DNA from 2 places in the Bacillus cereus group sp. BfR-BA-01360 genome. Region 2 is predicted to be linked to the other one. Evidence: a T-box and tRNA genes for the amino acid it is inferred to sense, from the RefSeq annotation. Region 2 holds a T-box; the other holds one or more tRNA genes.

Region 1 (15,451 bases), on a different contig from region 2:
TAAATAATTGATTCGTATCCGTATACTCTACGACTTCTCCACTTAAGAAAAATGCCGTTTTATCCGAGATACGTGCTGCTTGTTGCATATTATGTGTCACAATTACAATACTAAAATTTTTCTTTAACTCTTGTATTAACTCTTCTACTTTCAATGTAGAAATTGGATCTAGAGCAGATGTTGGTTCATCCATTAAAATAACATCCGGCTCAATCGCTAAACAGCGGGCAATACATAAACGCTGTTGTTGGCCGCCAGATAAGCCATATGCATTGTCATGTAATCGATCTTTTAATTCATCCCAAATTGCTGCACCACGTAAACTTTTTTCTACAATAGCATCAAGCGTCTTTTTATCGTGAATACCATGAATTTTCGGACCGTATGCTACATTTTCATAGATGGATTTCGGAAATGGATTTGGCTTTTGGAACACCATTCCAACATGTGTACGTAACTCTTCGACAGGATATGATTTATCAAAAATATTACGCTCTCGATATTCAATCACGCCTGTTGTTCGAACGATTGGGACTAGCTCAACCATACGGTTCAATGTTTTTAAGTACGTGGATTTCCCACAACCACTAGGCCCAATAATTGCAGTTACTTCATTCTCATGAATGCTTAAATTCACATCTTTTAAAGCATGATCCTCTCCATACCATAGATTTAAATTTTTCGTATCGAACACAACTTTTTTTGGGACTGTTTCCACTTTTTCCTCTTTTTTCACCTGTACATTTACTACTGTTGCTACCATTTTGAATTCCCCTTTCATCCATTTCCTACTTTATTTACGATTTCGCAGCCATAAAACAACCATATTCATAATTAGCAACAATCCTAGTAAAACGATCATCCCCGCTGCTGCTACATGTTGAAACTCTTCTTGTGGCCTACTCATCCAATTAAAAATTTGAATTGGTAAAACTGTAAATCTATCAAATATTCCAAGTGGAATATAATTTGCAAAAGCAAGAGCTCCAATTACTAATAATGGCGCTGCTTCTCCAATTGCCCTAGACAAAGCTAAAATACATCCAGTTAAAATTCCTGGGAGAGCAGTTGGTAATACAACTTGATACATCGTTTGCCATTTCGTTGCTCCTACTCCATACGAAGCTTCCAATAAACCATCCGGTACCATACGAATTGCTTCTTGACTGGACACAACAACTGTCGGCAATGAAAGAAGACTCATTGTAAGCGCAGCAGCTACTATGCTTTCTCCCAGTTGAAAAGCATAAACAAAAATTGTTAAACCTAACAATCCAAATACAACAGATGGAACACCCGCTAATGTTTGAATATTTAATGCTATCATTCTTGTAAAAATAGATTGTTTGGCATAATGCTCTAAATATAGTGCTGTACCGACTCCTAAAATAAATGAGACTGGTACAACAATACTCATAAACAATATTGTTCCTGATAATGCGGCAGCAATCCCCGTTTGATTTGGATGGCGCGAAGCAAAATGTATCAAAAAATCGATTGAAAGATAGCCGATACCTTTTTCAAAAATTTGATATAGCAATACAATCAGAATCAGAATAGAAAACAGCATTGCAATAGAAAAAATCCATTTATATACCCGATCTTTCCAAAAGCGAAACGACATGTTTTCTTTTATCCGCTTATGATTTAACATCCGCATTTTATATCGCCTCTTTAAATCGACGCATAATTTGCTGTGAAATGATATTCATCATAAACGTAAATACAAGGAGCGTAGCCCCTACAGCATACATACTGTAGTAAGTAATCGTACCATGCGGTGCATCTCCTAAACTCACTTGAACAATATATGCTGTTAATGTTTGAATCGAATGTGTTGGATCCAAAGATAAATTTGGCGTTGAACCGCCCGCAATGACAACAATCATCGTTTCACCGATCGCACGAGAAGCTGCCAATAAAACCGCAGCTATAATTCCGCTAAACGCGGCAGGTAAGATGACTTGCTTGACTGTTTCAAATCGAGTTGCTCCAAGCGCCAACGAGGCTTCCTTGGCTCCCTTTGCTACAGCCCCCATTGCATCCTCAGCAAGAGAAGCAACCGTCGGAATCATCATAAAACCAATTACAATTCCTGGACTAATCGCATTGAAAAATTGTAAATTTGGAATCATTTTTTGTAAAAGTGGTGTAACAATCGTTAATGCAAAAAAGCCGTATACAATTGTCGGGATACCTGCCAATAGTTCTAACAACGGCTTTAATAACTTTCTAGCAGCCTTTGGAGCATACTCACTTAAGAAAATGGCACACCCTAATCCAACTGGAATCGCCACAACCATAGCAATGATTGTAACAAGAAATGTTCCACATATAAGCGGAAGTATTCCAAACTTCGGTTCTTCAAAAAAAGGTAACCACTCTTTATCAAGAAAAAAATCATGCAATGATACTTTTCGAAAAAACATCATCGTTTCATTTGCAAGCGTCATCACGATTCCTACTGTCGTTATAATAGAAACACTAGCAATTGCCTTTAGAAATACTGGAACCATTCGATTGATTCGCTGCGTTTTCTTTCTTTTAAGCCGATTCCTTTCAATCAAATGCTGCACAGAAAATGTAATTTGACTTTTGTTATGATGAGCCAAAGATGAAAACCCCTTTCCACCCTGACATTATCTCTCTATTTCTGTTAACATTCGCAGCTGATCATTATATTTTTCTTCTGGTAACCTTACATATCCGACTTCCTCGGCTAACTCTCCTACATGCTTCATCATGAATGCAACATAATCTGCTACACTCTCTTTATTGTGGAGAGACGCATGATTTACATATGCGAACAGAGGTCTTGATAACGGCTTATACATTCCAAATTGAATGGTTTCTTTTGTCGGAAATACACCGTTTACTTTAATGGCCTTTACCTTATCACGATTTGCCATGTAGTAGGCATACCCTACAAATGCAATCGCATTTCTATCATTCATAACACCTTGCATAATAACTTGATCATCTTCTGACAATGAAACTGTTTTTACAAGGCGATTCTTTTGTAAGACTACATTTTGAAAATAATCATACGTACCAGAATCCACGCCTGGTGCATAAAATTGAACTTTTTCCTTCGGCCATTCTGGATGGATATGCGACCACCGTTTTATACTTCCATCTTCACTCCATAATCTCCGTAATTCTTCTACTGTCATATTATCCACCCACTTATTTTGACGATTTACAATCATAGTCAAACCGTCATAAGCAATTTCAAGTGGTGTAAATTGGATGGAGTTCTCTCTCATCATTTTCTCTTCTACTCGTTTCATGGAACGTGAAGCGTTATTCATATCCACTTCTCCTGCTCCAAAACGTTGGAATCCTCCTCCTGTCCCAGAAATACTAATAGAAACTTTCACATGCGGTTCTTTCTTTGTATATTCTTCTGCTACTGCTTCCATAATAGGAAAAACCGTTGAGGATCCATCAACTCTCACTTCTCCTATTTTATTTGCAGCAAATGCAGGAGACATGTACAAAAATATAGAACATATCGATACGATGAAAACCTTGCTCAATCTGTGTATCCCCTTCACACGTGTTCCTCCTAGAAGTAACCTACATAACAGGATTACAGGTATAAGAATAATGCCAAACTATTAATGAGGTTTTAATTGTTTGTAAAAATTTTGTAAAGTTCAACTTTTTGAATGATCATGAAAGCCCCTCCCCTTTTCTGTCCATTCTCTACAATTGACTTCAAACTTTCATATAGATAATTGCATTTTCTGGACTTGTCCATCATTACTAAAATATATGTATCACTTACAAAAAAAGCACACTATCTTTTGAGATAGTGTGCCAAACTGATATCAATTTATTCATCATCTTGTTTCTTTGATTTTTCCCCTTTTTCATCTTGCGGCTCTTCACCTGTTAATGCTTGCTTTTTCAAATCAAAGTAAGCATCCAGAATTTCACGACCAATGTATCCGTTAATTCCACTTTTATCACTATATACCCACGGAACAACAACAGAAAAAGCAACTTCTGGATTCTCAAGCGGTGCGTATCCTACCAGCGTTAAATTATAAATTTGTACACGCTCACCGTTTGCTTTTTTCCCAATCTCTTTGTCGCCACCATATACCGTTTGAGCAGTTCCTGTTTTTCCGGCAGCTTGATACTTTGCAGTTGCAAAGTATTTTTTCCCAGTACCACCCGCATCATTAAACACTTGTCTAAACCCTTCTTGAATTCGTTTAATCTGACTCTCAGGCATATCAATACGGTTCAATACTTTCGGTTCCATTGATTGAATGACTTTTCCAACTTCATCAGGTTTCGCTGCTGGTTGACGAATTTCTTTTACAATTTGCGGTTGCATACGATAGCCACCATTTGCAATTGTAGATACATATTGTGCAAGCTGAAGTGGTGTATAGTTATCATACTGGCCAATCGCTAAGTCTAACAAGAAACCAGGTGTATACTGCGAACCTTGAAGTCCAGCTGATTCATTCGGTAAGTCGATACCTGTTTTCACTCCTAGACCAAACTGACTAAAGTAATAACGCATATCATCAAACGCTTGTTTTTTAATATCTAATGTACCTCCACGAATGTAAGGTACTTTTGCAATATTCATCGCTGTTTTAAACATATATACGTTAGAAGACATCTTTAAAGCAGTTAAATCATTAATATAACCCATCGTTTTCCAAGAAGATTTCGTCGGTGTCCCTTTTAATTTGATCGGTTCATCCAATAAAGTTGTTCCAGGTGTAATGGCACCTGTTTGATATCCAGTTAACAAAGTTGCACCTTTGACAGTCGACCCCATTGGATAAGAACTTGTCATTGTACCTAAAGCAAAGTCCTTCACTTCTGTTTTCCCATCTTCATTGACAAGCTGTTTCCCAGCCATTGACAGAATTTCACCGTTTTTCGGATTCATCATTACAACAAACGCTCGATCAAGCAGAGGCTCTGAACCTTTAAATTTCATTAAATATTTTCCAATAATTTCTTCGACACGTTTTTGCAGTTCCATGTCAATTGTTAAATTTAGATCATTTCCTCGTTGCCCTTTCAAGACATTTACTGTTTCTAAAATATTACCATTTTTATCTGTAATATTCTTCACTTCTGCCTTTGAACCGTGAAGTGCATCTTCATATTGTTGTTCAATATAACTTTTTCCAACTCGATCATTACGGTTATAATCCCGAACAAGGAAATAATCTAAGCGTTCTTTTGGTAACCCTTCATCCGAGCTTGTTACACCACCAAGTACACTGCGGAACATATCATCATACGTATATTTACGATCCCAATCCACATTTGTATCGACACCTGGTAATAACGCTAAACGCTCGCTGACTACAGCGTATTCTTTCGGGGTTACTTGCTTTTTAATAATTTGCGGCGTCATAGCATATCCGCCGTCCATCTTACTCTTAATCGCCAGCACTTCTAAATCTTTTTCTGTTAATTGATTTAATTCTTCTTCCGTCACACGATTTCGTTGACGCTCTGCGACTTCTTTATCATCAATTTTTTTTTCTTTTAATTCTTCGCGATCTTTTTTTGTAATTTTTGCTTTCGCTTCTTCTTTATGAAGGAACAGCCAATAATCTTTTTTATCACGTTCTGTTAATTTATCCGGTGATACTTCAATTAAATCTGCAAGCTTTTTCGCTGTTTCTAAACGTTCCTCTGAAGTCGACCCTTTCATTCGCGTAAATGTAATGGTTCGAACTGGATCATTATCTACAACGGAACGGCCATATCGGTCAAATATTTTTCCACGTGGAACCGGATTACTAATTGTTGAGTTTTCTTTTTTCTCAACTTCGTTTTTGTACTCCTCCCCATGAACAATTTGTACATAACCAAGCCTTACAATAACCGCAGAGAACATTAAAAATACACAAAGAAATAACACGTTCAGCCGAAACGGAACGTGGGTCTTTTTCTTTTTTTTCTTACTCATACGAACCCCCTCTACCACCTTTAGCTATATAATATGAAAGGGACACCTGTTACAGGTGCCCTTACAGCTATTTTACGTGTCTTTTTATTCTAGCATAAAACAAAGAAGAAGTTAACCTTCTGGTTCTGTGCGATTTGGTATCGTTTCTGTAGCTATTATGCTTGTTCTATTCATATTCTTCTCACTGTATTTGACATTTCGCACAGCAAAATAAACAAGGAAATGTCCAGCTCCAAGGATGCCTAATAAAACAGGTAAGCTTTTTTCTGGTTGAAAAAACGATACAGCGCATAAAAAACTAATAATAGAGCAAATTCTTCCACCATTTAACCATAATTCTCGCACAACAATATACTCCACTCGCCATTCTTTTGCATTTTTCGCTCTTCCAATTACATCATAAGTCATTGAGCCATAAGGAACGAGTAAGATTGGATAAGCAATTGCAATAGAAGCTGCATAGATAAGTAATTTCGCATATGTAACATGAAAAATAACTAAAAATACCACAGCATATAAAATAATTCCACCAAGCAAAATGGCTTTTTTTCTCCATTCTTTTTTTAACATGCGAGTAACTAAGTAATAAGCTACAAACGAAACAGCCGAATTTACTAAACTATACTTCCCTAACGCAAATTCACTCCCTGTTGCCAAATAGATGTACACAGAAATAACAAAGACAAAAATCCCTTCTCGTAGCCCTTGAAAAAAATGAGCACGTGTGATTCTTCCCCAGTTTTTATCTATCTTTCGTTCCTGTAGAACTTGTACAACTTCATAACGGCCTTCACACTCTCTTTTCGATAAAAAAAAGCTCATAACAACAGCGATTGCAAACAAAGTTAATGAAAGAAAAAAAATCACTGTATAGCCGCTCCACTTTTCCATACGAGAAATGGTATATCCAGCTGTTATTGGCCCAATCATGCCAGCAAACGAAGTTAAAAGACCAAGAAAACCATTGAAAAAATCACGCGTTTCTGGCTCTGTAATTTCAAACGTTAACAAGTTAAAGGCCAACCAATAAAACCCATACCCAATACCAAGGAGCCCACCTATTAATATAATATATTGGGAAGCATGCGTTCCTGTAAGTAAAACTACAATAAAAAAAGTCGCTAATGTTCCGACTCCGATCCGCAATAAAATGGCGCGATCGATTCTTTTCGCTAATTTTCCTGCGAATAAAAAAGTCAGCGGTTGTAACAAAACACTTGCTAAATTATATAGCCCTATGTTTACATAATTTTGCGTTTGCTTCCATAAATAAATGTTAACAAATGTATTGGATAATGAAATAGCGAGTGTATACAATCCGCCCATACTAAGTAATAATATTAAATCCCGATTCACCTCAACATCACCAATTACATGTTTCCACTTCATATATAACTCTCCTTTACTTCATGTTCTAGTCTTCCAAAGACTAGGCACAATTATGTAAAAGAAAGCATACAAAAAAGCTAGCGGCATATGCCCCTAGCTCTTTTCATATTCCCTTGTATAAAATGAAACAAGTACTATTATTTAGCTTCTTGGTAACGTTTTTCAGCTGCATTCCAGTCTACAACATTCCAGAACGCACTGATGTAATCAGGACGGCGGTTTTGGTAATGTAAGTAGTAAGCATGCTCCCAAACATCTAAACCGATGATTGGTGTTTTCCCTTCTGTTAAAGGTGAATCTTGGTTTGGAGTACTTGTTACTTCTAGTTCACCGTTGTTTACTACTAACCAAGCCCAACCAGAACCGAATCGAGATGCACCAGCTTTTGCAAATTCTGCTTTGAATGCATCAAAGCTACCGAATTTTGCTTCAATTGCAGTAGCAAGTTCACCTACTGGTTGTCCACCGCCATTTGGAGATAAGATTGTCCAGAAGAAGCTATGGTTTGCATGTCCACCACCATTGTTACGTACTGCAGTACGAATTTCTTCTGGTACTTCGTTTAAGTTTGCAACTAATTCTTCAACACTTTTGTCAGCTAATTCTGCGTGACCTTCTAATGCAGCATTTAAGTTTGTTACGTACGTATTGTGGTGTTTCGTATGATGGATGTTCATTGTTTCTTTGTCAAAATGAGGCTCTAATGCATCATACGCATAAGGTAAATTTGGTAATTCATGTTTTGCCATTGTTATATTCCTCCCATTTTATGTATTGCCAAAACAGTTTGGCATACAACTTCATTTTACCCTAATTGCCATAGGGTGAAAACAAATTAAATCACATTGTCTTGCTATCATTAAAGTAGCAAAATCCCCATTTCTTTTCAAACAAAATGCTCACTTATTTCGTAAAAAAAGCCTCCTTCTACAAGGAAGCTTCTTGCCTGCATTTATAAGTATGTAACATGGGTATGGACCCTGTAGGACTCGAACCTACGACCGGACGGTTATGAGCCGTCTGCTCTAACCAACTGAGCTAAGGGTCCAAGATTATATAAATGATTATAGGAAAAACGACTATATCATTCTTTATGCTTCTTCCATGAAACTTCTATAAAAACGAGCTTCCTACAAAATAGAAGATGCAAGAAATGTAAGATAAATTTACCATATAAAAAAGAAAAGTGTCAATTATATTTTTCTTTTCATGCATTGTGTTTTCAAAAAACTTATATAATAAACTCGCTACGCATGACATGAGAGCGCGATATTGCTTGTGATTCTCTAGATACGTACGTTACAATGTTTATATATGTCTACTTAATATAAAAAGGAAGTGAATCTATGTCTATCTTTACACAAATTGGAAAGAGCCTATACTCACCGAAAGACATGGCGCTTTTTCGGTTTCAAAAAATCGGAAAAACGATTCTTTATATCTTATTACTCTGTTTCCTTACAACCATCCCGAGAACTTTATTGTATGGCAGCGTTATTCAAGATAGCGTTGGAATCATAAAGCAAGCGCTTGAACAAGACATTCCAGACTTTAAAATAGAAAATGGGGAACTAAAGGCAGATATTAATCAACCCATTGAAAAAGAGGAGGGAAACTCTATCTTTGTATTCGATCCAAATGCTACTGATACAGGAAAGTATACGAACAAAACAGGGTTGTTTGTTCTAAAAGACAAAGTTATTTCTGTTGCAAATGGAATAACACGAACATATTCTTACAATGATTTATTAGGTGCTTCTCTTGAGAAAAAAGACTTGCAAGACTTTCTTTCTTTTTTCAATAGTATGTATCCTATTTTAATGCTTGTTATCGGGTTCTTTACTTATTTATTCCAATTATTTATTACTTTTTTAGGTGTTACACTACTAGCATTTATCGGATCTGCTATGAGCGGTCAGCGCAAATTATCTTATAAACAAGTTTGGACGTTAACTGCTTATAGTTATACAATCCCAACTGTTTTCTTTATGATTATGGACTTACTAAAGATTACAGTTCCCGGATCATTCCCTCTTTACATTGCAGTTATTTTAATCGTCTTATACTTAGCAATAAAAGAAATTCCAACACCAAAAGAAAAATAATGATTACAAAAGAGGCGATCCAAAACGCATACGTTTTGGATCGCCTTTATTTGATATAAACTTTTGCTCACTTAGACTTAGTTCATGTCAATTGATAAATTGTTATCCGTTTCCTTTACATAGGCGTAATGTTGCTTGAAGTGATACGTTCTATCCTTTCCATTTGAGATTTCAACTGTATACACCCCATTTAGAACGTCTTTGAAATACATTTTTCTCAACGTCCTCTTTTCTCCAGAATGAAACAACCAATTTGATTTGCTTTCTTACCATACATTCTATATCGCTATTTAGGCATTTTTTTTTAGGACAAGCATATATTCCTAACAAAGGAGTGAGGAATATGAAGAGACTTGGCGTATTTTTATTTGTGCTTGTTCTCGGTTATATATTTTATTACGATATAAAAATTGGTACTTTGCCAATGTTAAGCTCATACAAAAAAACAATTGCTGCTCAAACTGTTAAAAAAGAAGATATAAAGAAAGAGACAAAAAAGAAGACGGATACATCTTATAAAAAAATCGAGGTAAAAACAGGAGATACTGTTCTCTCTATTACAGAAGCTATTAATAAGAAAAAAGTTCCATCCATCGAAAAAGTAATCAACGATTTTAAACGATTAAATAAAGAGAGAACGTCTACAAAAATTCAAATTGGAAAATCGTATAAATTCCCATTATATCAATGAACCGTTACATTATCCTTGTCAATTCTATAAAGGCGCTGATACAATAGTAAAAGTGAAACCAAGCATAGTGGTTTCGATTTCCTTATACTTCATATACTATGTGTGGTATAAGAGACAAAATAAGAAACTTCTTTTATAAGGAGAGCGATCTATTCGTGAATGAAATAACTCATCGTACAAAAACACGTCCGGTTAAAGTCGGTAATTTAACAATTGGTGGTAATAATGAATTAATTATACAAAGTATGACTACAACAAAAACGCATGATGTGGAAGCAACTGTTGCTGAAATTAAGCGTTTAGAAGAAGCAGGCTGTCAAATTGTCCGCGTAGCTGTTCCAGACGAACGAGCTGCAAATGCCATTGCTGATATTAAAAAGCAAATTAATATTCCGCTTGTTGCTGATATTCATTTTGACTATCGTCTTGCTTTAAAGGCAATCGAAGGTGGCATTGATAAAGTGCGTATTAACCCGGGTAATATCGGGCGCCGCCACAAAGTAGAAGCTGTTGTAAATGCTGCCAAAGAGCGCGGTATTCCAATTCGAATTGGTGTAAATGCCGGTTCATTAGAGCGTCATATTCTAGAAAAGTATGGCTACCCTACTGCTGATGGTATGGTCGAGAGCGCATTGCATCATATTAAAATTTTAGAGGACTTAGACTTTCATGATATTATCGTATCGATGAAAGCATCCGATGTAAATTTAGCTATTGAAGCTTATGAGAAAGCAGCTCGTGCTTTCGATTATCCATTGCATTTAGGCATTACAGAGTCTGGTACTCTATTTGCCGGAACAGTTAAAAGTGCCGCTGGTCTTGGAGCTATTTTAAGCAAAGGTATCGGAAATACACTTCGCATCTCGCTAAGTGCTGATCCAGTTGAAGAAGTAAAAGTGGCTCGTGAATTGTTAAAGTCATTTGGTCTTGCTTCAAATGCCGCAACACTTATTTCTTGTCCAACTTGCGGACGTATTGAAATCGACCTAATCAGTATTGCAAATGAAGTGGAAGAGTATATCTCTACATTAAAAGTACCGATTAAAGTAGCTGTGCTTGGCTGTGCAGTAAATGGCCCAGGCGAAGCTCGTGAAGCTGATATCGGGATTGCTGGAGCACGTGGTGAAGGCTTATTATTCCGCAAAGGAAAAGTTGTTCGAAAAGTTCCAGAAGAAACAATGGTAGAAGAACTCAAAAAAGAAATTGATGTCATCGCTGCTGAAATGGCTGAAAACCAAGAAAAAGAAAAAGAAAAACAAGAACAATAATAATACAGGCCTGCTTACACTATGATGTAAACAGGCCTTTCTGTATCATATGAGAAAAGCCCATCAACCTTTCAGCTGATGAGCTCTTACTTTGCACATTTCGGACAACGTCCATATATTTCAAATTTATGACCTGTGACCTCATATCCTTTAAAATCTTTATTCATAAAATCCATTGGACAAGAAGTAATTTCTTTTGTACCACCACAATCTAAACAAATGAAATGATGATGATGTTCCATAATAGAACATGTAAAGCGAAAATGTTTTTCCCCATTTAATTCTGTCTGCTCTAAAATACCGATTTCAGCAAATACGGTTAAATTACGATAAATTGTATCAAAACTCAATCCCGGATAATTATCCTTCATGTGTTCTAACACGTCTTTTGCTGTTAAGTACCGATTATGTTTCGCAAATAAACGTAACATTTCCTCTCGTTTTCCAGTATGTTTATATCCTTTTTCCTTCATTAAGCGTAAAGCTTCTGTTAAGTTCATAACTATCCCTACTTTATGCCGTTTTTTTCTTCTTCCATAAGATTGCACCAATTAAAATGAGAACCGCTAACATAACAATTGTACCACCTGGAGCTAAATCGAGTTGATAAGAAACTAACATTCCACCAATTACAGCAATTTCTCCAAATAAAACGGAGAAGAAAATCGTTTGCTTAAATCCTTTAGCAATTCGAATACTTGCTGCTACCGGTAAAGTCATTAAAGACGATACAAGAAGAACCCCAACAATTCGCATGGATACAGCAATAACAAGAGCAACTAAAATAATAAAAATAAAGTGGAGCCACTTTGCACGAAGTCCTGTTGACACAGCATATTCTTCATCAAATGATAATAAAAATAGCTCTTTATATAATAAAATAATCGTTGCTACAACCGCGATTGCTACAATGCCAATAATCATTAAATCTGCGCTTGTTACAGCACTTACACTACCAAATAAATAACTAAATAAATCTGTATTAAACCCATTAGCAAGCGAGATGAAAATAACCCCCATCCCCATCCCAGCTGACAGAATAATCGGGATTGCTAACTCTTGATAATGTTTATATACAGAGCGTAATTTTTCAATAAGCAATGCTCCGCCCATTGAAAAAAGCATCCCCATATATAATGGATTTAAAAATCCACCAGTAAATATCGTTTTTTCAAGCAACAAACTTGCAGCGATCCCCGACAATGTCACGTGACTTAATGCATCTGCAATAAGGGACAAACGGCGGATTACAACAAATACTCCTATAAGAGGCGCTATCAATCCTATTAAAATACCAGCGTATAATGAATTTCGTAAAAAATCATATTGTAAAAAATCCTGTATCATTGTACCCTCCCGTGATGCTCATGATCATGTTCTAATCGATGAACATGATACCCATATAAAATGGACATGTCTGCATCCTCTAACTCTCGGAATTTCTCTACCTTCCCATGAAAATGTAAACGCTGATTTAAACATGCAACGTGCGTCACTTTTTCTGTTACAGCTCCTATATCGTGTGTAACAAGAATAAGTGTAATACCTAACCTTTTATTTAAATCTTCTAATATTTCATAGAAACTTTCTACACTCTTTATGTCAACTCCCACAGTAGGCTCATCCAAAATGAGTAATTCTGGACTGCTTACAAGTGCACGAGCGATAAACACACGTTGCTGTTGACCTCCAGAAAGTTCTCCAATGTTACGATTTTGAAACTCACTCATTCCTACATCTGCAATTGCTTTTGCTACCTTTTCTTTATCCTCTTTCGTCAAAAAGCGGAATAAGCCTTTTTTCGACACAAGCCCCATAGAAACCACTTCAAACACAGTTGCTGGAAACCCAGAGTTAAAGCTGTTAGCCTTTTGTGAAACATAACCGATTTGATTCCATGCTTTAAATTTTCTACTATCAATGCCAAATAATCGAATATTTCCTTTCTTTAGCTTCAAAACACCTAATATACACTTTAACAACGTTGATTTACCAGATCCATTCGGTCCAACCAAACCTAAAAAAGCTCCCTTAGGAACTTGCAAATGAATGTCTTCTATCACATTTCGATCTTCATAGCGAAATGTCAAACCTTCTATTTCTAATATATTTTCCATATCATCTCACCTATTTTAATTCAGAATGATTCCGATTTATTTCTATTTGAATTATAGTACAGCTGATTATAGTTGTAAACCAATCTGCCTAAAATATATGATTTACTTTAGACAACCTTATTATTATAACAAAAAAACAGAGAATTTCTCTCTGCTTTTTGAACATACTTTTTTTAATGGATAGCTGATTTAAACTTACCACCATTTGTCTCTTGTGTACTCATAATTGTAACAAAGGCGTTTTCATCAATTTCATGAACAATTGATTTTAATTTTGTTACTTCAAGACGTGTCACAACGGCGTAAATCACTTCTTTTTCTTTATCGGTATAACCACCCTTAGCTATAAGCTTAGTTGTCCCGCGACCAAGACGGTGTAATATCGCATTTGATACTTCTTCATATTGATCAGAAACAATTAACACAGCCTTTGTTTCATCCAATCCTTGAATAACAGTATCAATTGTTTTGAAAGCAATATAGTAGGTCATAACAGAATACATTGCCTGCTCTACACCAAATACAAAGGCTGCCCAAGCAAAAATGAATAAGTTCACAAACATAACAAATTCCCCAACCGAGAATGGTAATTTTTTTGTTAATAAGATTCCCATAATTTCAGTTCCATCTAATGATCCACCATGACGAATAACGAGTCCTACACCAAGACCTAATATAAGGCCACCAAACACAGTTGCTAAAATAGGTTCTGTCGTAAATGGTTTGATAGTATGTAGTGTTGTTTCAATAAATGCTAACGCGACAATCGCAAAAGTTGAAGATAGCATAAATGTCTTTCCAATTTGCTTATAACCGGAGTACATAAATGGTATATTGAGGATAACAACTAAAGTAGAAAAACTTAGCCACCAAATGTTAGGGGTAAGGTAATCTAGTATGAGGGAAACACCAATAATTCCACCATCAATAATTTTATTTGGGATTAAAAATAGTTCAATTGCTACTGCTGCACACGCTGCTCCAAAGACAATCATAATTAAACGATACAAGAGATGGATAACACTTTCTTTTCGATGTTGTTTCTTTTCCATAAGCCCTCCTTATAATCTTTTTCTGGCGTTTCGTTCTTTTATTATAACATATTCTTCTTTTTCTAATAGAAAAAAAGAAGTGTCATACGAATATATACAGGCACTATACACATATATTTCGATAAACGAACACCTGAAGGAGGACTATCTCGTGAACCTCATCAAACAAATTGTGAACAAAAAAATAAATAACATGACACCAAAAGAATTATTGAAATATAGTAAAGAATATGAAATTCCTATTACAACTGAACAAGCAGATCAAATTGTTTTATTGATGAAAGGAAAAAATATTAATATTTATAATACAGATGAAAGGCTCGAACTCTTAAAAAAAATTGCGAAAGTAACCTCTCCTTCTACCGCCCAGCAAGTGAATACACTCTTTCAGAAATTATTAAAATAAGGAGGGGACCCCCCTCCTTATTGTCCTTTAATCTTCTCAAGAAGCCCTTCATCAAATGTTCCGTTCTTTAACATTTCAATTTCAAATTTGTATGGTGGCTTTTTATCTTTCTTCTCTTCCCCTACATATGGCGTTTCAAGAATCTTTGGTATGTGCTCTAACTGCGGATGATGAACGATATCATGTAAAGCTTTATAACCAATATGACCAAAACCAATATTTTCATGACGGTCTTTTGCAGCTCCGCGAACATTTTTACTGTCATTAACGTGTAAAACTTGCAAGCGATCAATTCCAACAATTTTATCAAACTCATTTAAAACGCCATCAAAATCATTGGCAATATCATAACCTGCATCATGTGTATGACACGTATCAAAACATACAGATAGCTTTTCATTATATGTTACACCATCAATAATTCTCGCAATTTCCTCAAAGCTACGTCCGCATTCTGTACCTTTTCC
Region 2 (15,451 bases):
CTATGAAGTATTGTATATTACTGGTGAAGTACATTATGATAAAGTTATGGAAATTGTGAGAGAAAAAGGAAATCCAGATAACGTTATGATTAAGCCGTTTATTCATAATATGCCAGAGGTACTTACTGGCGTGGATCTCGTTGTTTCACGAGCTGGTGCAACGACATTGGCAGAATTGACTGCGTTAGGAAAGCCGAGTATTCTTATTCCGAGTCCTTATGTAACAAATAATCATCAAGAGAAAAATGCGAAATCCATTGTTGATAAAGGAGCAGCTAAAATGCTTCTTGAAAAAGATTTAACAGCTGAAACACTTCTTCATAATATTGATGAAATTTTGTTAAACACTCAAACATTGCAAAATATGAAACTAGCTGCGAAACAGTTAGGGATTCCAGATGCGGCGAATAAGCTATTTGAAGTAATGAAACAACTTATGAAAAAATAACCTTAGGTGAATGTCCTGCATATTACTGTAATAAGGAGACTTAATATGGGGGAGATCATTATGAAACAATTAGCAAAGGAACTCATAGAAGCAAAAGTTGGGAAAGTGTTCCTAAATGAATCATTAGCTCGATATACAACTATGAAAATAGGTGGGCCAGCTGATATATTTGTTATTCCGACAAGCATTTCTAGTATTGAAAAGATTTTAGCTTTAGTGAAGAAATATAAAGTGAACTGGACGGCAATTGGACGTGGTTCCAACCTTCTTGTTTCTGATAAAGGTATAGAGGGTGTTGTGATTCGCTTAGGAGAAGGATTAGACCATCTTGAAGTCGAAGAAGCTACTGTAAGAGTTGGTGGAGGATACCCCCTTATTAAGTTGTCAACATTACTTAGCCGCCAAGGATTAGCAGGATTGGAATTTGCAAGTGGAATTCCAGGAAGTGTTGGCGGTGCAGTATATATGAATGCTGGAGCTCATAAGTCCGATATTTCGAAAATTTTAACGAGAGCTTGCGTTATGTTGGAAGATGGAACAGTTGCCTGGTTGTCAAAAGAAGAAATGGAATTTTCTTACCGTACTTCGGTTTTACAAACAAAGCTTCCGGGCATTGTATTAGGAGCTGAATTTCAACTCGAACGAGGAAATCGAGAAGAAATTGTTCGCATTATGCAAAAGAATAAAGAGTATCGCCGTGACACACAGCCGTGGAGCCACCCTTGCGCAGGAAGTATATTTAGAAATCCGCTGCCCCATTTTGCTGGAGATTTAATCGAAAGGGCTGGACTTCGTGGATACCAAATTGGTGGTGCGAAAGTGTCTGAAGTGCATGGGAATTTTATTGTCAATACAGGAACAGCATCAGCTCAAGATGTTTTAGACTTAATTGGCTTTGTTAAAAGAAACATTAAAGAAAAATTTGATATAGATATGCATACAGAAGTAGAAATCATTGGAAGATAACTGTTATCTGTTCCGCTCGATATCATTTATGGTATAATAAGAAGATAGAACGGCATGACAAACATGCCGTTCTTTATGTTACATAGGGGGATCGTACATGAAAAATAGTAAAGTTATCAAGCTACAAGATCGTGTACCAAAATTAAAAAATCAAAAGAAGAGGAATAAACCGCCTGTCAATCACCGATTAATTTTATACATATCAATTTTATTTTTATTAGTGCTTTTTTTAATTTATTTTCGGTCTCCGCTAAGTAATATAAAAAAGATTAGTGTTTTTGGTAATCATTATATGACAGATGAGCAGGTTATGGAGAAGTCTGGGATAACGTATAAAACAAGTTATTTCCGAGTAACAGCGCGTCAAGCAGAAGAAAATTTAAAGAAGCAAATAGAAATTAAATCGGTGGATGTTAAGAAACGTTTTCCAAATAAAATTGACATACACATCGAAGAATACGTAACGATAGGTTATATTAATAAGAATGGGAAGTTACAACCGCTTTTAGAAAATGGGAAAACATTAGATATACTACCGAGCGGAAAGTTGCCTGTCGCAGCTCCAATTTTTGAACCGTTTAAAGAGGAAAAAATGAAAGAATTAATTTCAGAATTAGAAAAATTAACTCCAACTATTCTAAGATCCATTTCTGAGATTCGTTATACTCCAACGACCTCAAATGAAAGTCATCTTACCTTATATATGAATGAAGGTTATGAAGTTAGTACAACCATTCAAGATTTTGCAAAGCGGATGGAAGCTTATCCATTAATTTTGAAACAAATTGAGCCGGGTAGAAAGGCTTTAATTGATTTGGAGGTTGCCACATACTTTAAATATTTAGATGATGAAAAGAAGAAATAGTAGAATAGTAGTTTTGTTTCTTTTTAATAGCATATAAGCACGTATGTTCTTTTGATTAGATTTTATTTAGCGATAAGGAACGATTTGTTAAAAAATAGTTAGATTTTCTTTGATTCGCCTAGGATTGATACAAGTTTCACTTTTCTATAAGAACATCTTAGTGTAGACTTATATTTGGCGGTAGTCTTTACACTTGAAATAGAATTATTTCAAGATAAAGCATTCATTTGTGGGTTACAGCCTATTTTAAAATGAATATGAAATAAAAATAAGAAAAATATAGGGTTAAAAAAGGGAAACGCATAAAGACGTTGAATATTTTTCTTATAAATAGTAAAGCTGCGATTGTTGTTCCATATATGGAGTTGTATGGTATAAATAAAGAAGGAGGTGCCAAAGAATGAACAGCAATGAAATATATGTTAGTCTTGACATCGGTACATCCAATGTTAAAGTCATCATTGGCGAAATGGTCAATGATACTTTAAACATTATTGGTGTTGGAAATGTAAAATCAAATGGGTTAAAAAAAGGCTCAATAGTTGACATAGACGAGACTGTTCAATCGATAAAAAAAGCAATTGAACAAGCTGAGCGTATGGTAGGGATCCATATTGAACAGGTTGTTGTAGGTGTCAATGCAAACCAAGTGCAGTTACTCCCTTGTCATGGAGTAGTAGCTGTTTCAAATGAAGATCGTGAAATCGGAAATGAAGATGTTTTACGAGTTCTAGATGCAGCACAAGTTGTGTCGATTGCTCCTGAACGTGAATTTATTGATGTGGTACCTCGACAGTTTATTGTAGACGGCCTTGACGAGATTAACGATCCACGCGGGATGATTGGTGTAAGATTAGAGATGGAAGGTACATTAATTACAGGCTCAAGAACTTTACTACATAACCTACTTCGTTGTGTAGAGAAGGCGGGTCTTGAAATTGTTGATATTTGTTTACAGCCTTTAGCGGCTGCCACAGTTGCTTTATCATCAGATGAAAAAAATAGAGGAGTAGCCCTTGTTGATATTGGCGGAGGTTCTACCACTTTAGCTATTTTTAGAGATGGAGAGTTACAAGCAACAAGTGTATTGCCAATTGGTGGAGATCACATAACGAAGGACATTGCAATTGGGCTAAAAACTTCAACAGAGAATGCGGAGCAAATTAAACTGAAATATGGACATGCCTTTTATGACACTGCTTCTGAAGAAGAGGTGTTCACAGTTCCTATTATGGGAAGTGACCAAACAGAACAATATTCTCAACTAGAGTTATCTGATATCATCGAAGCACGTGTAGAGGAAATTTTAATGCTTGTTCAAGAAGAAGTGCGTAAATTGGGAGTGAAGCAGGTAGCTTCTGGTTATGTGCTCACAGGCGGTATTGCTTCTATGCCAGGTGTTCTTGATCTTGCGTATGATATTTTACATGAAAATGTTCGTATTACAACGCCAGATTATATCGGTGTTCGTGAACCTCAATATACAATTGGGGTTGGATTAATCAAATACTCTTACCAAAAAGCAAAATTACGAGGAAAAAGTGTTCAAGAAACTGAGGAGCAGTTTGAACCGATGCCTGCGCCTATGCCGGTACAACAACAGCAACCAGCGAAACAAAAAACTCGTAATCAAAACAACAAAAAACAAAAAGATGAACGTATGATGTCAAAAGTAAAACGTGTATTCCAGTATTTATGGGATTAAATTTGGACACGAAAAATGAGGTTCTAGGGGGATTTCGACATGTTAGAGTTTGATACTACTCAAGATCAATTAGCGAATATTAAAGTTATCGGTGTCGGCGGTGGCGGAAATAATGCTGTAAACCGTATGATTGAACATGGCGTACAAGGTGTAGACTTTATCGCTGTGAATACTGATGCACAAGCATTAAATCTATCAAAAGCTGAAACCAAAATGCAAATTGGTGAAAAACTAACGCGTGGGCTTGGTGCTGGTGCGAATCCTGAAGTAGGAAAAAAAGCTGCTGAAGAGAGCAAAGAACAGATTCAAGAAGCACTTCGCGGCGCAGATATGGTCTTTGTAACGGCTGGTATGGGCGGTGGAACTGGAACTGGTGCAGCTCCAGTTGTTGCACAAGTTGCAAAGGAATTAGGCGCATTAACAGTAGGTGTCGTAACACGCCCGTTTACATTTGAAGGACGCAAACGTGCTACGCAAGCAGCATCTGGTATCGCTGCATTTAAAGAAAATGTAGATACATTGATTGTCATTCCAAATGATCGCTTATTAGAGATTGTAGACAAAAACACACCAATGTTAGAAGCTTTCCGTGAAGCGGATAACGTATTACGCCAAGGTGTTCAAGGTATTTCAGATTTAATTGCAACGCCTGGTTTAATCAACTTAGACTTTGCAGACGTGAAAACAATTATGTCTAATAGAGGTTCAGCATTAATGGGTATCGGTTCTGGTAATGGTGAAAACCGTGCTGCAGAGGCTGCGAAAAAGGCAATTTCTAGCCCATTGCTAGAAACATCTATTGATGGTGCGCAAGGTGTTATTATGAATATTACAGGTGGCGCAAACTTAAGTTTATATGAAGTACAAGAAGCAGCAGACATTGTAGCTTCAGCTTCAGATCCTGAAGTGAATATGATTTTTGGTTCTGTAATCAATGAAGGATTAAAAGATGATATTGTTGTAACTGTTATTGCAACTGGTTTCGATGATAGCATTGTAGCGCAACAACAAAAAACATTAGTACGTCCAAAAATAAATTCAAGTCATGTACAACAACAGGCTGCAGTTCAACCACCAAAACATCGTGAAGTCAAACGAGAAGTGAAGCGCGAAGAGCCTGTTATCCACGATCGTAATACAGACGCAGATGATATTGATATTCCAGCATTTTTACGCAACCGTCGTAGAAGATAAGGAAATAAAAAGGAGCATTATAAAGCTCCTTTTTATTTTGAAAACTATTACAATAAGCAAAAGGGATCTATATTTTTATAGGTCCCTTTTGCTTGTTTCCTATTCTCTGCGACAGATTCTGTCTAGAACCACCAAAATAACAAAAAAACCACTCCGCAAATTGACACACTTTCTCATTGGATATGCATTATACTAGTCTCAACTAAAAAAAAGAGGTGAATGGTTTGGTTGTTTACGCCGACATTGTTTGGTTGTTAAACGCCTGCATTGATTTTCTTTTGCTTTTATTAACAGCAACTGTGCTAAAAAAGAGGATCAAAAGATGGAGGCTAGTGCTGGGAGCGTTGATTGGTTCCACAATTGTTATTTTTGCCTTTACTCCTTTTTCTTCTATGATGACACATCCAATTATGAAACTACTATATTCGTTATGCATTGTGTATACAGCATTTGGCTTTTCGAATTTTAGAGATTATGCACAGACCGTTTTTACTTTTTATTTTGTTACATTCATGGTAGGAGGAGGTTTAATAGGAACTCATTTTTTTCTCCAAACAAATGAAATGGTAAATGGTTTGGTACAATCACAATCTATTTCTTATGGTGATCCAGTCAGTTGGATATTTGTCGTTGTTGGTTTTCCCATTATTTATTATTTTTCGAAGAAGCGCATTGAAAATGTAGAAGTAACGAAAATTCATTATGATCAAATTATTAAAGTGAATATTAAACTTGCAGAAAATGAAATTGTGTTAGATGGTTTAATTGATAGTGGAAATCAGCTTTATGATCCATTAACAAAAACACCAGTTATGGTTATTCATATTTCATGTTTAGAACATTGTTTGCCAGCATGGTTAACCGAACAAGTTTATACGAAAACGGAAGTTCCTCAAATACCGGAAGATGATTCGGGCTGGGCGACGCGATTGCGCTTAATTCCTTTTCGAGCAGTAGGAATTGATCATCAATTTTTATGGGCTATCAAGCCTGATGCTGTTCATATTCAACATGAAGGACGAAATATTATTGTAAATAAAGTGCTACTTGGCTTAAATGTACAACGGTTCTCTACTAATGGGGAGTATCAATGTATCGTTCATCCGAAGATGTTGATATCACAAAAAGTAACGATTGCTTAATAGGGAGAGGTGGGGAAACATGGTGAAGTTGAAGCTGTATTTCGTTTATCTTTGGTATAAAATATTGATGAAGTTGGGAATTAAGACCGATGAAATTTATTATATTGGTGGCAGTGAGGCATTACCACCGCCTTTAACAAAAGAGGAAGAAGAAGTTTTATTAAATAAATTACCAAAAGGGGATCAAGCGGCCAGGTCTTTATTAATTGAACGAAATTTACGGCTCGTCGTATATATAGCTCGTAAATTTGAAAATACAGGGATTAATATAGAGGACTTAATCAGTATTGGCACAATTGGCTTGATTAAAGCGGTAAATACCTTCAACCCTGAAAAGAAAATTAAATTAGCGACATACGCATCTCGGTGTATTGAAAATGAAATTCTTATGCATTTACGTAGAAATAATAAAAATCGTTCTGAAGTATCGTTTGATGAACCGTTAAATATTGATTGGGATGGGAATGAGTTGTTGCTCTCAGATGTGCTTGGTACGGATGACGACATTATTACAAAGGATTTGGAAGCCAATGTAGATCGATATCTTCTCATGAAAGCTTTACACCAATTAAATGATCGAGAGAAACAAATTATGGAGCTGCGTTTTGGGCTTGCAGGCGGTGAAGAGAAAACACAAAAAGATGTAGCCGATATGTTAGGGATTTCGCAGTCTTATATTTCCCGTTTGGAAAAAAGAATTATAAAAAGGTTGCGAAAAGAATTTAATAAGATGGTATAAAGGAAATATGAAAAAGAACGTCATATTATAGAGAATACGAAGACCAATCGGAAGCCCGGTTGGTTTTTGTTGTTTCTGCATAACAAAATCATGACATGCTTATGAGAAAGAGAAGAAAAACTGTATGCATAAAATTCCCTCCAAAGGAGATACTTTACACTGTACAGCAACTCCCGATAGGAGGGAACACTTTGACAAGAAATAAAGTAGAAATTTGCGGTGTTGATACAGCTAAACTTCCAGTACTCAAAAATGATGAGATGCGTAAATTATTTCGAGAAATGCAAAGTGGAGAGACAAGTGCAAGAGAGAAATTAGTGAATGGAAATTTACGACTTGTATTAAGTGTCATTCAACGATTTAACAATAGAGGAGAATTTGTGGATGATTTATTTCAAGTTGGCTGCATTGGACTCATGAAATCCATTGATAATTTTGATTTAAGTCAAAATGTTAAATTTTCAACATATGCTGTGCCGATGATTATTGGGGAAATACGAAGATATTTGCGCGATAATAATCCAATCCGCGTGTCTCGTTCATTACGGGATATTGCCTATAAAGCATTGCAAGTAAGAGAGAAATTAATTGCTGAAAACTCCAAAGAGCCAACAGCAATGGATATTGCGCAAGTTCTTGATGTTACGCATGAGGAAATTGTATTCGCGCTTGATGCAATTCAAGATCCAGTTTCATTATTTGAGCCAATTTATAACGATGGGGGAGACCCTATTTTTGTAATGGATCAGCTGAGCGATGAAAAACAAAAGGACGAGCAGTGGGTTGAAGAACTAGCACTAAAAGAAGGAATGAAACGACTCAATGATCGAGAAAAGATGATTATTCGAAAGCGTTTTTTTCAAGGAAAAACACAAATGGAAGTTGCAGAAGAAATTGGAATTTCCCAAGCACAAGTATCAAGGTTAGAGAAGTCAGCGATTAAACAAATGAATAAGACAATTCAAGGCTAAGGTTTCCCCGTTTATGGGGAGACCTTTTTTACATATAAATTTGTTTATCCGCTATTTTAAGGTAGTAAGAGTTGGAGAGAAACAAGAAAGATAGATGGGAATAGGCTTTTCGTTAGTAGCGGATGAAAGAATCCTTCACGGTTGAAAGTTTCGCTTTATATTCCGCTCATAGAGAGAATGTAGTGTTCATATAATGAGAATAAAATGGATTTTCTATCAGTGAAGGCTACTTCCTGTTCATGAGGGAAAAGGAGTGAATCATAATGATCAGAATTTCAGAATTTCAGATGAAAGATGTCGTAAATGTTTCGGATGGTAAAAAACTTGGAAATATTGGTGACATTGATATAGATATGCATACGGGGAAAATTCAAGCTGTTATTATTTCAAAGCAAGCACGTATGCTAGGGTTATTTGGTAGAGAAGAAGAGATTGTTATTAATTGGAATAAAATTGTGAAAATCGGTGAAGATGTCATACTTGTAAGAGCAGATCATGTCAATTCTGTAACAGAATCAATACAAACACCGACAATTTCTTAAAGAATATTACAAATTCCTCTTTTTTTTATATTGTCATTATGGAAAAATAAAAGTATGGTAAAATAGACAGGAAGTACCATGATTTTTAAGCTATTTTAATGAAGAAGGAGCCGCTTTATGAGAGAACCATTTAAATATGTGGACGGTATATTGTATTTACAAGCATGGGAAGATCTTGGGAACATTACTGCTGGCTTTACAACAAAAGATGGTGGAGTAAGTACAGGCTCCTTTCATGCGATGAATTTAGGATTACATGTGAATGATATCATTGAGAATGTTCATGAAAATAGACGTATTTTAGCAAATAAGTTACATCAGCCATTAGAAAATTGGATTTGTTCAGAACAGGTTCATAATCATCATGTAGAAAAAGTGGGACATGAAGAAAAAGGGCGCGGAGTTTATGTATATGAAGATGGAATTCCAAAGACGGATGGTATCTATACAGCTGATAAAGATGTATGTTTAATATCTTGTTATGCTGATTGTGTGCCTCTCTTTTTCTATGCACCTTCACATGGTTTAATAGGTCTTGCGCATGCCGGATGGAAAGGCACTGTGAAAGAAATTGCGAATGAAATGATTCAAAAGTGGAAAGCTGAGGGCGTTTCTACTACTGACATTCATGTTGCAATTGGACCTGCGATTGGAGCATGTTGCTATGTTGTAGACGATCGTGTTTTATCAGCAGCAAAACAAATTATAAATGGATCTGTTCCTTATAAAGTCATTTCAGCTGGACAATACGCGATTGATTTAAAAGAGATAAATCGTATAGTATGCTTACAAGCTGGCATAAAAGAAGAACATATTGTGATGTCATCTCTTTGTACAAGCTGTGAAGAGCAATTATTTTTCTCGCATCGCCGCGACCAAGGAAAGACAGGAAGAATGTTGAGTTTCATAGGTTTTAAGGAGGATTGAAAAACAGTGACAGTACAAGAGAATTTAGCAGTGATACAGGAAGAAATGAAACAAGCATGTGAGCGAGCTGGACGCTCCATCCATGATGTGAAACTTGTTGCAGTAACAAAAACGGTTGGAATTGAAAAAACGAATGAGGTAGTAGAGGCCGGAATTGCTGATTTAGGGGAGAATAGAAATGAAGGATTTTTACAAAAATATGAGCATTTTGGCTCACAAGTCAATTGGCATTTTATCGGTTCCTTACAAACGAGAAAAGTAAAAGAAATTATTAGTCATATTGACTATTTGCACTCGTTAGATCGTCTTTCTCTTGCAAGAGAGATTCAAAAGCGTGCTACAAAGCCTGTTAAATGTTTTATACAAGTGAAAACATCGCGTGAAGAATCAAAACAAGGGTTACAAGTTGAGGAACTTATTGAGTTTGTTCATGCTTTGAAGGAATTTGATAAAATTGAAGTTGTTGGTTTGATGACAATGGCACCATTTACGGAAGATGAAGCAGAAATACGCGGCTGCTTTAAAACGCTTCGCATGTTGCAACAGCAAGTACAGGAATTAAGACTTTCGTATGCTCCATGCAAAGAGCTATCAATGGGAATGTCGAATGATTATACAATTGCGATTGAAGAAGGTGCTACATATATTCGTTTGGGAACGATTTTAGTAGGAAAAGCATAAAAGGAAGGAGAATGTATTATGAGTTGGTCAAAAGTGAAGTATTTCTTTTTTGACACGCCAGAGGAAAAAGAAGCAGCTCAATATGCTTACGAAAAGGAGCAAATAGAAATGAAAAAACAGCAAGAACCTCCAGAACAACAAGACGTACCATTTACAAAAGTACAACCAAAACAAAATGTCGTAAGCATTGAAACAGCAAAGCAATCTTCTAAAGTTGTTTTGTTAGAACCGCGTACGTATTCAGAAGCACAAGGGATTGCAGACCATCTAAAAGGAAAACGTGCTGTAGTCATTAATTTGCAAAGAATGTCTACCGATCAAGCAGTACGCATCGTTGACTTTTTAAGTGGTACTGTATACGCTATAGGCGGGGATATTCAAAAGTTAGGACCAAAAACATTTATGTGTACACCTGAGAATGTGGATATTGTTGGAGCAATTTCCGAGTTATTCGGTGAAGAGGAAGAGACAAATATAAAGAGGTGGTAATACGCCATGTTTATAATTTTAAAAGCTTTGCTCTTAGTCATTCAAATTTACTCCTGGGCGCTTATTGTCTACATTCTTCTAACTTGGTTTCCAGGCGCTAGAGAATCAGCAGTCGGTGACTTTTTAGCACGCATTTGCGAACCGTATTTAGAGCCATTTCGGAGAGTGATTCCACCGCTTGGTGTAATTGATATTTCTCCGATCGTTGCAATTATTGCATTAAAGCTTGCTAGCAGCGGCTTAGTCACTTTATTTGGCTACTTTTTATAAGATAGGTTGCATGCATGAGCATTTACGAACATTTTAGGCCTGAAGAGGCCAGTTTTGTTGATAAAGTGTTGGAATGGAAACGAGCAGTAGAAGAGTACCATCAAGTAAAATTAACAGATTTCCTTGATCCGCGTCAGCAACAAATTGTAACTACAATAGTTGGACAGCAAGGAGATGTTTCTTTACAATTTAATGGTGCAGCGCCAAAAGCGGAGAGAAAAAGGGCACTTTTTTATCCAGATTATCTTGCTTTAAATGAAGAAGAATTTCAAGTAGAAGTATTAGAAATTGATTATCCTTCCAAATTTTATACGCTTGAACATAGACAAATACTAGGTGCACTTATGTCCCTTGGTTTAAAGAGAGAAAAGTACGGTGATATTTTTATTCAAGAAAATCGTGTCCAAATCGTAGTCGCAAAAGAAGTTGTTTCTTATATTGAAATGAACTTACAATCAATTGGAAAAACAAAGGTTTCTCTCTTCAGTGTATCAGCAGAGAATGTTTTGCAATTGCAGGATGAATGGAGAGAGCAATTTGGAACTGTTTCATCACTACGCTTAGACGTCGTGTTAGCTGAAATCTTGCATCTATCACGTCAAAAAGTACAACCCCTTATAAAGAATGGGCTTGTAAAAGTGAATTGGAAAGTTGTAGATCAAACTTCATATGAATGTCTTCCAGGAGATATTCTGTCGGTCAGAGGACATGGAAGAAGTAAATTGTTTTCGGTCGACGGAAGAACGAAAAAAGACAAATGGCGAGTTTTGTATGGTATACTAAAATGATTGATTTTTTAGAAGGAAAAAACTCTTATTTTGTCGAAGAAAAGATATAATTAAAAGAGGAAAATTTAGATAACTACTTGGAGGTGGCTTTTGTGCCGTTAACACCATTAGATATTCATAATAAAGAATTTAGTCGCGGATTTCGTGGCTATGATGAAGATCAAGTGAATGAATTTCTTGATCAAGTCATTAAAGATTATGAATTAGTCATTCGTGAAAAGAAAGCTTTAGAAGAGAAGGTTGCTCAATTAGAAGGAAAGCTAGATCATTTTTCTAATATTGAAGACACGCTAAATAAGTCTATTGTTGTAGCACAAGAAGCGGCGGAAGAAGTAAAACGCAATGCACAAAAAGAAGCAAAACTAATCGTTCGTGAAGCAGAAAAAAATGCGGATCGAATCATTAATGAAGCGTTAGTGAAATCAAGAAAAGTTGCTTTTGATATTGAAGAGCTAAAGAAACAAGCAAAAGTGTTTCGTACTCGTTTCCGCATGTTGCTAGAAACACAGCTTGAAATGTTAAACAACGACGATTGGGACAAGCTCATCGAATTAGAAGACGAAGTGGACGAACTGTTGAAAAAAGAAGAAACAGTGTAAACTTGACGTTTTTCTCATTATTACATATAATTTTAAACAACATATTGATTAAGAAAAACGAAGATAGGGATAAGTACCTTTTTCACCCCTTATAAAGCGAACTGAGGATGGTGTGAGCTCAGGATAAGGAGATAAATGGGAAATCACCCTGGAGTTCCGCGCTGAAAAAATGAGTAAGCGTAGGCGTATATTCGCGTTAAGGATATAAAGTGAATCATGTGCATACGTATATGATTTAATAGGGTGGTACCGCGGGAGACTTTCTCGTCCCTTTTGGGATGTGAAAGTCTCTTTTTTATTTCGTTTTTAAGTCTTTTTATGATACATGTAAGGAGGAATTGAGCATGGAGTACAAAAATACATTACTAATGCCAAAAACAGAGTTCCCAATGCGTGGGAATTTACCAAAACGTGAGCCTGCAATACAAGAAAAATGGGCTGAAATGAACATTTATGAAAAAGTACAAGAACGTACAAAAGGACGCCCTTTATTCGTATTACACGATGGTCCTCCATATGCAAATGGTGATATTCATATGGGACACGCACTAAATAAAGTATTAAAAGACTTTATTGTACGCTATAAATCAATGACTGGTTATTGTGCTCCTTATGTTCCAGGTTGGGATACGCATGGTTTACCAATTGAGCAGGCTTTAACGAATAAGGGAGTAAAGCGTAAAGAAATGCCGGTCGCAGAATTCCGTAAATTATGTGCGGAATATGCATACGAACAAGTAAATCGTCAGCGTGAACAATTTAAACGCCTTGGTGTACGTGCGGATTGGGATCATCCATATATTACTTTGGAACCAGCATATGAAGCACAACAAATTAAAGTATTTGGAGAAATGGCGAAAAAAGGCTATATCTATAAGGGACAAAAACCTGTTTACTGGTCTCCAACGAGTGAATCTGCTTTAGCTGAGGCTGAAATTGAGTACAAAGATAAAAAATCAGCATCTATTTACGTTGCATTTGAAGTGAAAGATGGAAAAGACGTATTAGAAGGTGACGAGAAATTTATTATTTGGACAACGACGCCTTGGACATTGCCAGCTAACTTAGGTATTTCTGTTCATCCAAAACTTGAATATAGCATCGTTAAAGTAAATGATGAAAAATATATCATTGCTTCTGACCTGTTTGATACAGTAGCAAAAACATTAGAATGGGAAAACCCTGAAGTTGTTAGAACAGTAAAAGGTAGTGAACTTGAATATACAGTTGCAAAACATCCATTCTATGACCGCGATTCTTTAGTTATGCTTGGTGAGCATGTAACAACAGATGCTGGTACAGGTTGTGTACATACAGCACCTGGACACGGGGAAGATGATTTCATTGTAGGGCAAAAGTATGGTCTAGAAGTTCTTTGTCCAGTTGATGATAAAGGCGTATTAACAAGTGAAGCACCTGGATTTGAAGGTTTATTCTATGATAAAGCAAACAAACCAATTACGGAAAAATTAGAAGAAGTTGGCGCGTTGCTGAAATTAACATTTATTACGCATTCATATCCACATGACTGGAGAACGAAAAAACCAATTATTTTCCGTGCAACAGCACAATGGTTTGCATCTATTGAGGCATTCCGTAGTGAATTATTACAAGCTGTGAAAGAAACAAAATGGGTACCAGCGTGGGGAGAAACTCGTCTTCATAATATGGTTCGTGACCGCGGTGACTGGTGTATTTCTCGTCAACGTGCATGGGGTGTACCAATTCCTGTGTTCTATGCAGAAAATAATGATCCAATTATTACAGATGAAACAATTAATCATGTAGCAAACTTATTCCGTGAACATGGTTCTAACGTATGGTTTGAACGCGAAGCGAAAGATTTACTACCAGAAGGATTCACACATCCATCTAGTCCAAATGGTGAATTCCGTAAAGAAACAGATATTATGGATGTATGGTTTGATTCTGGTTCTTCTCACCAAGCTGTATTAGAAGAACGTGACGACTTGCAACGTCCAGCTGATTTATATTTAGAAGGATCTGACCAATATCGTGGTTGGTTTAACTCTTCATTATCAACAGCTGTTGCTGTAACAGGTAAAGCACCATATAAAGGTGTGCTAAGCCATGGCTTCGTACTTGATGGTGAAGGTCGCAAAATGAGTAAATCAATCGGAAACATTGTTGTACCGAAGAAGATTATGGACCAACTAGGTGGAGATATTTTACGCCTTTGGGTATCTTCTGTTGATTATCAGTCTGATGTACGTATTTCAGATGATATTTTAAAACAAGTTGCAGAAGTATATCGCAAAATCCGTAACACATTCCGTTTCTTATTAGGAAACTTAGCTGACTTTAATCCAGCTCAAGATGCAGTAGCAAAAGCGGAACTTCGCGAAGTGGATCGCTATATGTTAGTGAAATTAAATGACTTAATTACGAAAGTGAAAGAAGCGTATGAAACTTATGACTTTGCGGCAGTATATCATGCAATTCATAACTTCTGTACAATCGATTTAAGTTCATTCTATTTAGATTTTGCAAAAGATATTTTATACATTGAAGCGGCAAATCATCATGATCGTCGTGCAATTCAAACGGTGTTATATGATGTTCTTGTTGCGTTAACGAAACTTGTAACACCGATTTTACCTCATACAGCTGATGAAGTGTGGCCATATATTCCAGGTGTTACAGAAGAGAGCGTACAATTGACAGATATGCCAGAAGCTATCGAATTACAAGATGGGGAAGCGTTAAAAACAAAATGGGATGCATTTATGACGCTTCGTAGTGACGTATTAAAAGCACTAGAAGTGGCGCGTAATGAGAAAGTGATTGGTAAATCATTGACGGCTAGCATTACATTATTCCCAACAGCAGAAATGAAAGAAATGTTAGAATCTATTCAAGAAGATTTAAAACAACTATTTATCGTTTCTGAATATAAACTTGGTGGAACGATAGAGGAAGCGCCAGCGGATGCACAAAAATATGAACATACGGCAGTTCTTGTTACACAAGCAAACGGTGAAACTTGTGAACGTTGCTGGGTTGTTTCGGAAACAGTTGGCAACGATAACGAGTATAAAACATTATGTGAGCGTTGCGCGACTGTTGTAAAAGAGAATTATGTAAAATAATAATACAAAAAACTG

The links. The T-box of region 2 lies ahead of ileS (isoleucine--tRNA ligase). A T-box ahead of a tRNA ligase gene usually reads a tRNA of that ligase, here a tRNA-Ile.
Region 1: it has a tRNA-Ile gene. The T-box ahead of ileS (isoleucine--tRNA ligase) is inferred to sense a tRNA for this amino acid. The anticodon was not compared.

The regions. Positions count from the first base shown of each region.
Region 1 is NZ_JAKUFV010000014.1:19,700-35,150, forward strand. It holds gene pstB (phosphate ABC transporter ATP-binding protein) at 1-763, opposite strand, end outside; gene pstA (phosphate ABC transporter permease PstA) at 794-1,660, opposite strand; gene pstC (phosphate ABC transporter permease subunit PstC) at 1,662-2,612, opposite strand; gene MR056_RS13745 (PstS family phosphate ABC transporter substrate-binding protein) at 2,640-3,548, opposite strand; gene MR056_RS13750 (peptidoglycan D,D-transpeptidase FtsI family protein) at 3,839-5,956, opposite strand; gene MR056_RS13755 (MFS transporter) at 6,068-7,345, opposite strand; gene sodA (superoxide dismutase [Mn]) at 7,483-8,094, opposite strand; tRNA gene MR056_RS13765 (tRNA-Ile) at 8,320-8,393, opposite strand; gene MR056_RS13770 (DUF1189 domain-containing protein) at 8,692-9,450, shown strand; gene MR056_RS13775 (hypothetical protein) at 9,794-10,141, shown strand; gene ispG (flavodoxin-dependent (E)-4-hydroxy-3-methylbut-2-enyl-diphosphate synthase) at 10,240-11,409, shown strand; gene MR056_RS13785 (Fur family transcriptional regulator) at 11,496-11,909, opposite strand; gene MR056_RS13790 (metal ABC transporter permease) at 11,923-12,756, opposite strand; gene MR056_RS13795 (metal ABC transporter ATP-binding protein) at 12,753-13,526, opposite strand; gene MR056_RS13800 (YitT family protein) at 13,700-14,578, opposite strand; gene MR056_RS13805 (DUF2624 domain-containing protein) at 14,730-14,984, shown strand; gene MR056_RS13810 (deoxyribonuclease IV) at 15,002-15,451, opposite strand, start outside.
Region 2 is NZ_JAKUFV010000001.1:98,357-113,807, reverse strand. It holds gene murG (undecaprenyldiphospho-muramoylpentapeptide beta-N-acetylglucosaminyltransferase) at 1-448, shown strand, start outside; gene murB (UDP-N-acetylmuramate dehydrogenase) at 509-1,414, shown strand; gene divIB (cell division protein DivIB) at 1,512-2,279, shown strand; gene ftsA (cell division protein FtsA) at 2,680-3,984, shown strand; gene ftsZ (cell division protein FtsZ) at 4,024-5,178, shown strand; gene spoIIGA (sigma-E processing peptidase SpoIIGA) at 5,403-6,320, shown strand; gene sigE (RNA polymerase sporulation sigma factor SigE) at 6,340-7,059, shown strand; gene sigG (RNA polymerase sporulation sigma factor SigG) at 7,251-8,030, shown strand; gene MR056_RS00510 (YlmC/YmxH family sporulation protein) at 8,294-8,572, shown strand; gene pgeF (peptidoglycan editing factor PgeF) at 8,690-9,499, shown strand; gene MR056_RS00500 (YggS family pyridoxal phosphate-dependent enzyme) at 9,506-10,180, shown strand; gene MR056_RS00495 (cell division protein SepF) at 10,199-10,669, shown strand; gene MR056_RS00490 (YggT family protein) at 10,676-10,939, shown strand; gene MR056_RS00485 (YlmH family RNA-binding protein) at 10,954-11,727, shown strand; gene divIVA (septum site-determining protein DivIVA) at 11,820-12,326, shown strand; T-box leader at 12,378-12,601, shown strand; gene ileS (isoleucine--tRNA ligase) at 12,671-15,436, shown strand.